Regions from separate parts of the Protofrankia sp. Cr2 genome, predicted to be linked through region 2. Evidence: predicted binding sites of a transcription regulator. Region 2 holds the regulator's gene; the other holds the start of a gene.
What was found. The regulator LexA, encoded in region 2, represses DNA repair genes until DNA is damaged. The targets are predictions, from matches to a motif close to CGAACNNNNGTTCG.

Region 1 (4,416 bases), on a different contig from region 2:
GACCCTCAACGAGTACCGCACCCGCATCGAGAAGGACCCGGCCCTGGAGCGCCGATTCCAGCCAGTCCTGGTCGGCGAGCCCTCGACGGAGGACACCATCGGTATCCTGCGCGGCCTCAAGGAACGGTACGAGGTGCACCACGGCGTACGCATCACCGATGCAGCCCTCGTCGCCGCAGCCACCCTCTCCGACCGGTACGTCAGTGGGCGGTTCCTGCCCGACAAGGCAATCGACCTGGTGGACGAGGCCGCATCCCGACTCCGAATGGAGATCGACAGCCGACCCGTGGCCATCGACGAGCTGGAACGGGCCGTACGGCGTCTGGAGATCGAGGAGATGGCGCTGTCCAAGGAGAGCGACGACGCGTCCAAGGAACGCCTTGGCCGCCTCCAGCGCGAGCGGGCCGACAAGCGGGCGGAACTGACAAGTCTCACCACCCAGTGGCAGGCGGAGAAGAGTTCCATCGTCGAGGTGCAGAAGGTCAAGGAAGAGCTGGAGAACGCCAAGCGCGCCGTTGAGGTCGCCGAACGGGATCTTGATCTGGCCAAGGCAGGAGAGCTGCGCTACGGCATGATCCCGATGCTGGAGAAGCGGCTCGCGGCGGCAACCGACGCACTACCCGGCCCGGACGAGCCCGGCGGCGCGATGCTGAAGGAGGAGGTCGGCCCGGACGACGTCGCCGAGGTCGTCGCATCCTGGACGGGCATTCCCGCCGGGCGGCTCCTGGAGGGTGAGAGCGCCAAACTGCTCCGCATGGAGGACGAACTGCATGCCCGCGTGATCGGGCAGCATGCCGCGGTAGGTGCTGTCTCCGACGCCGTGCGCCGCGCCCGTGCCGGCATCTCCGACCCGGATCGGCCGACCGGCTCCTTCCTGTTCCTCGGTCCTACCGGCGTCGGCAAAACCGAGCTCGCGAGGGCACTCGCCGACTTCCTGTTCGACGACGAACGCGCCGTGGTGCGCATCGACATGAGCGAGTATGCCGAGAAGCACTCGGTGGCCCGGCTCATCGGCGCGCCGCCCGGCTACATCGGGTTCGAGTCCGGCGGGCAGCTCACCGAAGCCATCCGCCGCCGTCCGTACAGCGTGATCCTGCTCGACGAGGTCGAGAAGGCCCATCCCGACGTCTTCGACATTCTGCTGCAGGTGCTCGACGACGGACGCCTCACCGACGGTCAGGGTCGAACGGTCGACTTCCGCAGCACGATCGTAGTAATGACGTCCAACCTCGGGTCGCAGTTCATCGCGGACCCGACCCTGTCACCCCAGGTGCGACGCGACTCTGTGATGGTCATCGTCCGGGAGGCGTTCAAGCCCGAGTTCCTCAACCGACTTGACGACGTTCTGGTCTTCGATCAGCTGACCAAAGAAGATCTCGCCCGCATCGTCGACCTCCAGCTCGACCGACTGCGGGCCCGGCTCACCGACCGGCGGATCACGCTCACAGTCGCGGGCCCAGCGCGAGTCTGGCTCGCCGACGCTGGCTTTGACCCGGTCTTCGGGGCGCGCCCGCTGCGCAGGCTGGTGCAGACCTCGATCGGTGACTCGCTCGCTCGGGAGCTGCTCGCCGGAACAGTCCGTGACGGTGACGAGGTCGTCGTGGATGTCGACCCGGACCGACCCGGTCTCCGTGTTCAACCAGCCGTCCGGGCGGTGTGACTTAGAGCGCCCGGCAATAGGGACGCGGCGGGTTCAACCCGATGGGTTCAACACCCTGGCCATGCACCTGGGAAAGATCCGCCTGGCCCAGGTAATGCCTGGCGATTTCGATCAGGGCGTCCGCCCGCCGCTGCGCTTTTGACCGGTCATCACCCGCTACGGGTGCGCCTCCCATCGCCGCGTCCAACGCCGCAGTGACGGTCTCCCCACCCTCGGCGTCGAACTGGGCATCCAGGAACACCTTGCCCTCAACCGACGACGATAGGATCAATCCGCGCGCCCGATGGGCCCTGTCACGGTCCCTGTCCGCGCCGTCGGGATCAGACGCCTGCGCCCAGTAACGCACGACCCGCCCCAACGTCGCCGGGTCCGTCCCCCGAGCCGCGAATGTGAACATCCCATGGGATTTGATTGCCGCCTCCCGACGTTGTGGCGTCACCGCTGAGGTCACCGCATGAACATGGGAGAAGGACACATCACCCTCCCGGAACACGGCCGTCAGTTCTGGGAACACCGCCAGCTCCCGACTCGCGCGCAGCACTGCCGACCCTGCGGAGCGCGACACCCCGCAGCGGAAGCGCAGCCACGCCTGCACTGAGAGAAAGCCGTCGGCCTGCCACCACCGCGACCTGTCCAAACGATCGATCGACCTGACCCACAATGCCTCCAAGGCGTTGGTGAACCGACGTAACTCCATGACAAACTCCGCCACCTCCCGTGCCGACAATTCCGATGGATCGAACCCGGCCGCCATGCCCCGCAGCCCGGGCAGGTCAGCCAACCCACTGTCGGTCATACTGCCGGTCATACCGCCACCCTCACCAAGAGTCGAACCTATGTTCGAATCATAGCCGACGAATCAGCCGCGATCAACCCGTCGATGACATGCCGCACCCGCGCCATCGAACCTGCGCAGTGCTGTGACGTCCGGTTGTGGCGCGGATTGCGGCGCTAGGGTGTTCCGGTGTGTGTTCCCGGTCGGCTGACCCGCCGCGGCCTGATGGCCGGGGTCGCCGTGACTCTCATGGGATGCTCGGCGACCGCAAGCAACGCCGGTCGAGCCGAAGCCCAGCCCGAGGCGGGCGCACCCTCCCCCGCGCCGACGGCACCCGCAGCCGCATCCCAACCGGCGCAACCGCCGGCAACCGCGTTGACGCCGACCGCGGCGGGCGGGCCCGCAGCCGAACTGATGCGCGCGAGTTCAGGACGCCCGGAGGTGGCCCTGACATTCCACACCAACGGTGACATCGCCCTGGTCGACGGGCTCCTCGCCGCCGTGGCACAGGCACATGTGCCGATTACCTGCATGTTCGTGTGCAACTGGCTGGAACGGTATCCGGACTACGCCCGTCGCGTCAGAGATGGCGGGCACGAGATCGGGAACCACACGTACACCCACCTCGCCGATCTCGACCGACAGAGCGTTTCCGTGGTGCGCACGGAGGTGGAGCGCTCGCAAGAGATCATGGACCGAGTGACCGGCGGACCGGGGGACTACTTTCGGCCTTCAGCGATGCACCACAGCACTCCGACGGTGCTCGCCGAGGCCGGCCGCGCCGGTTATGCTCACTGCCTGTCCTACGATGTGGATCCCCTCGACTACACCGACCCCGGTGCCGACGCTGTGGTCACGCGCACGCTGGCAACGGTCCAACCCGGCTCGGTGATAAGCCTGCACTTCGGGCATGCCGGTACAATTCCGGCCCTGCCGCGGATCGTCGTCGGCCTGCAGCAAAAAGGGCTACGGCCGGTGACGGTACGCGACCTGTTCGCCTGACTTCCGCTCGTCTGATCCCCGCGGGAGGCGGCCTCACTCCTAAGTGGTCGGCGCCGGAAGTTGTTCGGGGGGTGTCGGATGTCAGGTGGATGCGTCGCGAGGCGGAGGACGCCCAGGTAGCGGTGTTCTACCTGGGCTGACGACAACGAAGCGAGGCGCCGCCTGGCGCCGGCAGACCCTGGACGAACTTCCGGCGCCGACCACTAAGGCGGGCAAACGGTCACTCATGCTACAATTCGGACGCCTCTTGTGACCGCATGCCTGTGGCCTGACCCTGACCATGTCGGAGTGACGCGTGGCAGCGACGATCCGTCATCCTGGCCGGCTCTCTGACCGAGAGTTCCCTGACCTCGGACCGGGTGGATGAACCGGCCCACCGACTGGGATGTGCTGGAGCTGGACGGCGACCCGGCCCCGGGTGATCCGTTCTCCGTCCGCCAACTCGCCCAGCGGTTCCTGGAGTTCGCCGCGGACGTCGAGCACGCCCGCAGGCAGGTGACGGCGATGACCGCCGGCGGAGTCGCCCGGTCCTGGATCGGCCGGGCCGGCGACGCCTACCGCGACGAGCTGGAGACGTTCCCCGGGCAGTTACAGAAACTCGAGACCTCCTACCGGATGGCCGGCCGGGCGCTGAACGCCTACGAGCCGGTCCTGGTTGCGGCGCAGGCCCAGGCCGACCGGGCGCTGTCGCAGGGTCGGGAGGCGCGTGCCCACCGTGATCAGACCCGGATGCTGGTCGACCCGGCACAGACCGCACTGGCCTCGGCACTGTCGACCGTCACCGACCTGGCCCCGGCCTTCCACTCCCCGCCCGTCCATACCCCAGCCGTCGGCGTTCCCCCGCCCGATCCGGCGCAGGTGGCGCAGGCGATCCGCAATCAGCAGGCGGCCCAGGTCCGCCTCGACCAGGCACGCGGCTCCGTACGGGCCGCCCAGGACGACCTCGACGCCGCCCGCCGGCTCGCCCTCGCTGCGAGGC
Region 2 (4,416 bases):
TACCCGGCGCAGGGCCGCCCGGTCGGCGAGATCGAGTCCCTCACCGGTGGCGTCGAAGAAGTGGTTGCGGACGTGGTCGCGGATGGAGTCCTCAATGGCGGGAAGCGTCATATCGCCCTTCTCTGACGCGGTTGGATGCCGGCGGTCGCATCGGTACGGTGGCGGGGGGGTGGGAGGATGATCCCGAGCGCTCATGCCGGCGGTCCGGTCGGCCACGGCCGAGCGCGATCATTCGGGCGTCGTCAGTGGGAACGGGTGGACAGAACAACCGGCCGGCGCCGCGGTCACAGTTCATCGCGGCCAACCTGGACGCGATGACCATGCTGTCAACGCCTTCTGCCGTCACCACCAGCCGCCGTCGGTGAGCCAGCGTGATGATCGAGGCCAGTACGGCTTCACCTTCCAGGTCCCGCTGCATGGCGCGGAGGAAGCGTCCGTCGATCTTCACCATGTCCAGTGGCAGGACGTCAAGAGTCGACATGGAAGCGTACCAGGTTCCGAAGCCGTCGACGCCCACCGCCGGTCCGAACGAGCGTAGGTGGCTCAACAGACGGGGTACCCCGATGTGCGCGAGCCCAAGAGTCTGTTCGGTGAACTCCAGCCCGAGGGCTCCCGGTGGCAGCCCGCGGCCAGCCATGAGGCGTTCCACCTCGACCGCGAAGTCCGGCCGGGTCAGCTGGTCGGCGGTGACGTTCACCCACAGTCGGGGCGGGCGGATGGTGGTCCCCGAAGCCATCTCGTGCCATGTCCGAGCCTCCGCAACAGCAGTTTGAAGGACCCAGCGGCCGACCTGTTCGGACAGGCCTGCGGCTTCGGCGACCGGCATGAACTGCGCCGGGTTCAGCAGACCATGGTCGGGATGTTGCCAGCGCAGAAACGCCTCCATCGCCGGAACCGATCCGTTGCGCAGGTCCACCTCGGGCTGGTAATGCAGCTGCAACGACCCGTCGTCAAACGCGGCACACAGGGCCGGGACGAGGTTCAGCTCGAGCGCGGTCACAGCTGTCTCCAGACGCCGGGATGAACGGGTCGCCGGTACCCATCGCCCGTCAGGCTGAGCGGATCATGCCCGCCACCTGGTCGACGTCAGGACGGTCCAGCCAAATTATGCGGGGATCGCGGCGAAACCACGACCGTTGTCGGCGGACGAATCGGCGCGTCGCGGCAATTGTTGCAAGTCGGGCCGATTCGCCTGATTCGATCGTGCCATCCAGCCAGGCCAGAACCTGGGCGTAACCCAGCGCCCGCGAGGCGGTCCGTCCGCTCCGAAGCCCCATGTCGGCGAGCGTTCGGACCTCCTCGACCATGCCGGCAGCCCACATGTCGCCCACGCGGTCGGCAACCCGGGCGTCGAGCTGGGGATGGTCGAGGCCGATCTGAACGACGTCATAGACCGCGCGGTGCTCTGGTAGGGAGGCGGTGAAGCCGCCGGTCAGCTCCACCACTTCCAGCGCGCGCACGATACGACGACCGTTGCCGACCAGTATGGCGGCAGCTGCCTGCGGCGCGCGTGCGGTCAGGTCGGCATGCAACGCGGCAGCCCCACGTTCGGACAGCTCCCGTTCAAGGCGTGCGCGCACCGCCGGGTCGGTGCCGGGAAACCTGAGATCGTCGATGACAGCCCTGATGTAGAGTCCGGAGCCGCCGACGAGTACCGGGGTCCGGCCGGCAACCAGCAGATCGTCGATGACTGCTCGTGCCCGTGCCTGGTACGACGCCACGTCGGCGGTGTGGGTGACGTCCCAGACGTCAAGGAGATGGTGCGCAATGCCCTTGCGGTCTCGCGTCGGCACCTTGGCCGTGCCGATGTCCATGCCGCGGTAGAGCTGCATGGAGTCGGCGTTGACGATCTCGCCGCCGAGGGTGGCGGCGAGATCGATCGCGAGCTCGCTCTTGCCGGCCGCCGTCGGACCGACGACCGCAACCACTCGCCCGGCCTTCATCCGGTCCGCCCGACCTGCCATGTTCAGACCCGGCGTAGTACCGCGACGATCCGACCGAGGATCGATGCTTCGTCACCCGGAATATCGGCATAGGCCGGGTTCTGTGGCTGGAGCCATACGTGCCCGTCACGGTGACGCAACGTCTTGACCGTGGCCTCGCCGTCGATCATTGCGGCGACTATCTCGCCGTTGTCCGCGACCGGCTGCTGGCGGACGACTACCCAGTCCCCGTCGCAGATCGCGGCATTGACCATGGAGTCTCCGACGACTCTCAGCATGAACAGCGTGCCCTCGCCGACGATCTCACGGGGAAGCGGGAAGATGTCCTCGATCGCCTGCTCGGCGAGGATCGGCCCACCCGCTGCGATACGGCCGAGGACGGGCACGTAGGCCGCTTCCCGGCGGGCGTCGGGCGGGGCGGTGGACTCCCCGGTGCCGGCCGTCAGGGCCGGCGGCGGCCCGAGGTGGAGGCTGTCGCGTGCCGTCGGCCGTACCGGCGTGTCCGCAGAGAGCACTTCCATGGCCCGCGGACGGTGCGGGTCACGACGCAGGAAGCCCTTCTCCTCCAGCATCTTGAGCTGATGCGCGACGCTGCTCGTGCTTGTGAGCCCGACCGCTTCGCCGATCTCGCGGACACTGGGCGGATATCCGCGGCGCTCGACGGCATTGCGGATCACCTCCAACACCTTGCGCTGGCGGGGGGTCAGGCCCGACGCGTCCGCCGGCCCATCCGGCAGGTCGCGCACGGTACCGCGCGGTGGCCGGCCACGTCGGGTGCGGTTGGGGTCGGTGGTCATACCTGCCGTTCTCCTTCGTTTTGCGGTCGTGACAGACTCCGCTCTCTGCATACCTGGTGTTTTCGCCAGGAACCGGAGCCGGTGGTCACGACCGACATCTCATCGGTACGACCGTAACCGCAGCGACCGGATTTCTCAAACGTCTGTTCGAGCGTGTCGCGACGATTCCGTCGGAGCCATGAGGTACAAAATCGATCAGACGTTCGATCGAACGGATGTTCGTAGTTCGTGATCTCGAGGGGTGAAGGGGTGTGTTGAACAGGTGCGTGGTGGAGCAGCCGGTGCTGCCTCCACTGAGATTGACCAGGCGGGGCCGGCTGGTCCTGATTGTCCTCGTCGCGGTCGTCTTCTGTCTGATCTTGTCCGTCGCGCGGGTGACATCGCTGGCCGCACCGCGTGGCGCTGGGGCTTCCAGTCGTGTTCACGTGGTCCAGCCCGGGGAGACCTTATGGGGTATAGCGCGTGTGCTGGCTCCCGAGGGTGACACTCGGGTGATTGTGGCGCGGCTGGCCGGTATGAACCAGCTTGCCACTATCGATCTTGTTCCCGGGCAGACGCTTCGTCTGCCCTGACCGTCCGACACGCCGACCGTTTGCCAGTTCGTGGTGGTGGGCCCTATGGTCGACCACAACATGTAGTAGTTACCGAGTTGTAAGTTTCCAAGATCTTGGGGGATCGTCCGTGCGATGCCCGTTCTGTCGACACCCGGACAGCAGGGTGGTTGACAGCCGCGAGGCTGAGGAGGGCGCCGCGATCCGCCGTAGGCGATCATGCTCATCCTGTGGCCGTCGGTTCACGACGATCGAGGAGGCATCACTGCGGGTGATTAAGCGCAGTGGTGTGACCGAGCCGTTCAGCCGCGCGAAGGTGGTGGCGGGTGTGCGCCGGGCATGTCAGGGTCGACCGGTCGAGGCCGACGCGCTGGCTCAGCTCGCTCAGCTGGTCGAGGACAGGTTGCGTGCGTCGGGAGCGGCTGAGATTCCCTCGGACGAGATCGGCCGGGCGATTCTCAGCCCACTGCAAGATCTTGACGAGGTCGCCTACCTGAGGTTCGCCTCGGTGTATCTGGCCTTCGAGTCCCTGGCGGACTTCGAGACCGCGATCGCGGGCCTTCGGGCGCAGACCGGATAGTTCACGGGCCGGCGCGTTGCCGTCCCTGCCGTACCCGCCACACGCCGTACCCGCCACACGCCAGACGAGGAGCGCCATGACCGAGACCCGTGGCACGAAGTCGAGCCGGTCCGCTGGTAAGAGCACCGGCCTGACGGTCGGACGTGTCCATACCTCGCCCGGGGTCCATCCCTACGACGAGGTCACCTGGGAGCTGCGGGACGTCGTCATGACCAACTGGCGGGACGGTTCGGTCAACTTCGAGCAGCGCGGGGTGGAGTTCCCCGACTTCTGGTCGGTGAACGCCACGAACATCGTCACGAGCAAGTACTTCCGTGGCGCGTTGGGCAGCGCCACCCGCGAATGGTCCCTGCGCCAGCTCATCGACCGGGTCGTGCGCACCTACGCGGCGGCCGGGCTGCAGAACGGGTACTTCGCGTCGGAGACCGACGCCGAGGTCTTCGAGCATGAACTGGCGTGGATGCTGCTGCACCAGGTCTTCAGCTTCAACAGCCCCGTGTGGTTCAACGTCGGCACCGCGGCGCCGCAGCAGGTCTCAGCCTGTT

Region 1: the regulator LexA is predicted to act here: its motif matches at 2,490-2,503, upstream of U9978_RS01355 (DUF222 domain-containing protein).

Annotation. Positions count from the first base shown of each region.
Region 1 is NZ_CAUVXG010000001.1:309,086-313,501, reverse strand. Features, by position in the region: gene clpB (ATP-dependent chaperone ClpB) at 1-1,660, shown strand, start outside; gene U9978_RS01355 (DUF222 domain-containing protein) at 1,662-2,468, opposite strand; gene U9978_RS01350 (polysaccharide deacetylase family protein) at 2,625-3,437, shown strand; gene U9978_RS01345 (hypothetical protein) at 3,801-4,416, shown strand, end outside.
Region 2 is NZ_CAUVXG010000030.1:37,501-41,916, reverse strand. Features, by position in the region: gene hflX (GTPase HflX) at 1-111, opposite strand, end outside; gene U9978_RS14785 (EAL domain-containing protein) at 92-1,000, opposite strand; gene miaA (tRNA (adenosine(37)-N6)-dimethylallyltransferase MiaA) at 1,050-1,964, opposite strand; gene lexA (transcriptional repressor LexA) at 1,967-2,740, opposite strand; gene U9978_RS14770 (LysM peptidoglycan-binding domain-containing protein) at 3,022-3,312, shown strand; gene nrdR (transcriptional regulator NrdR) at 3,422-3,871, shown strand; gene U9978_RS14760 (vitamin B12-dependent ribonucleotide reductase) at 3,948-4,416, shown strand, end outside.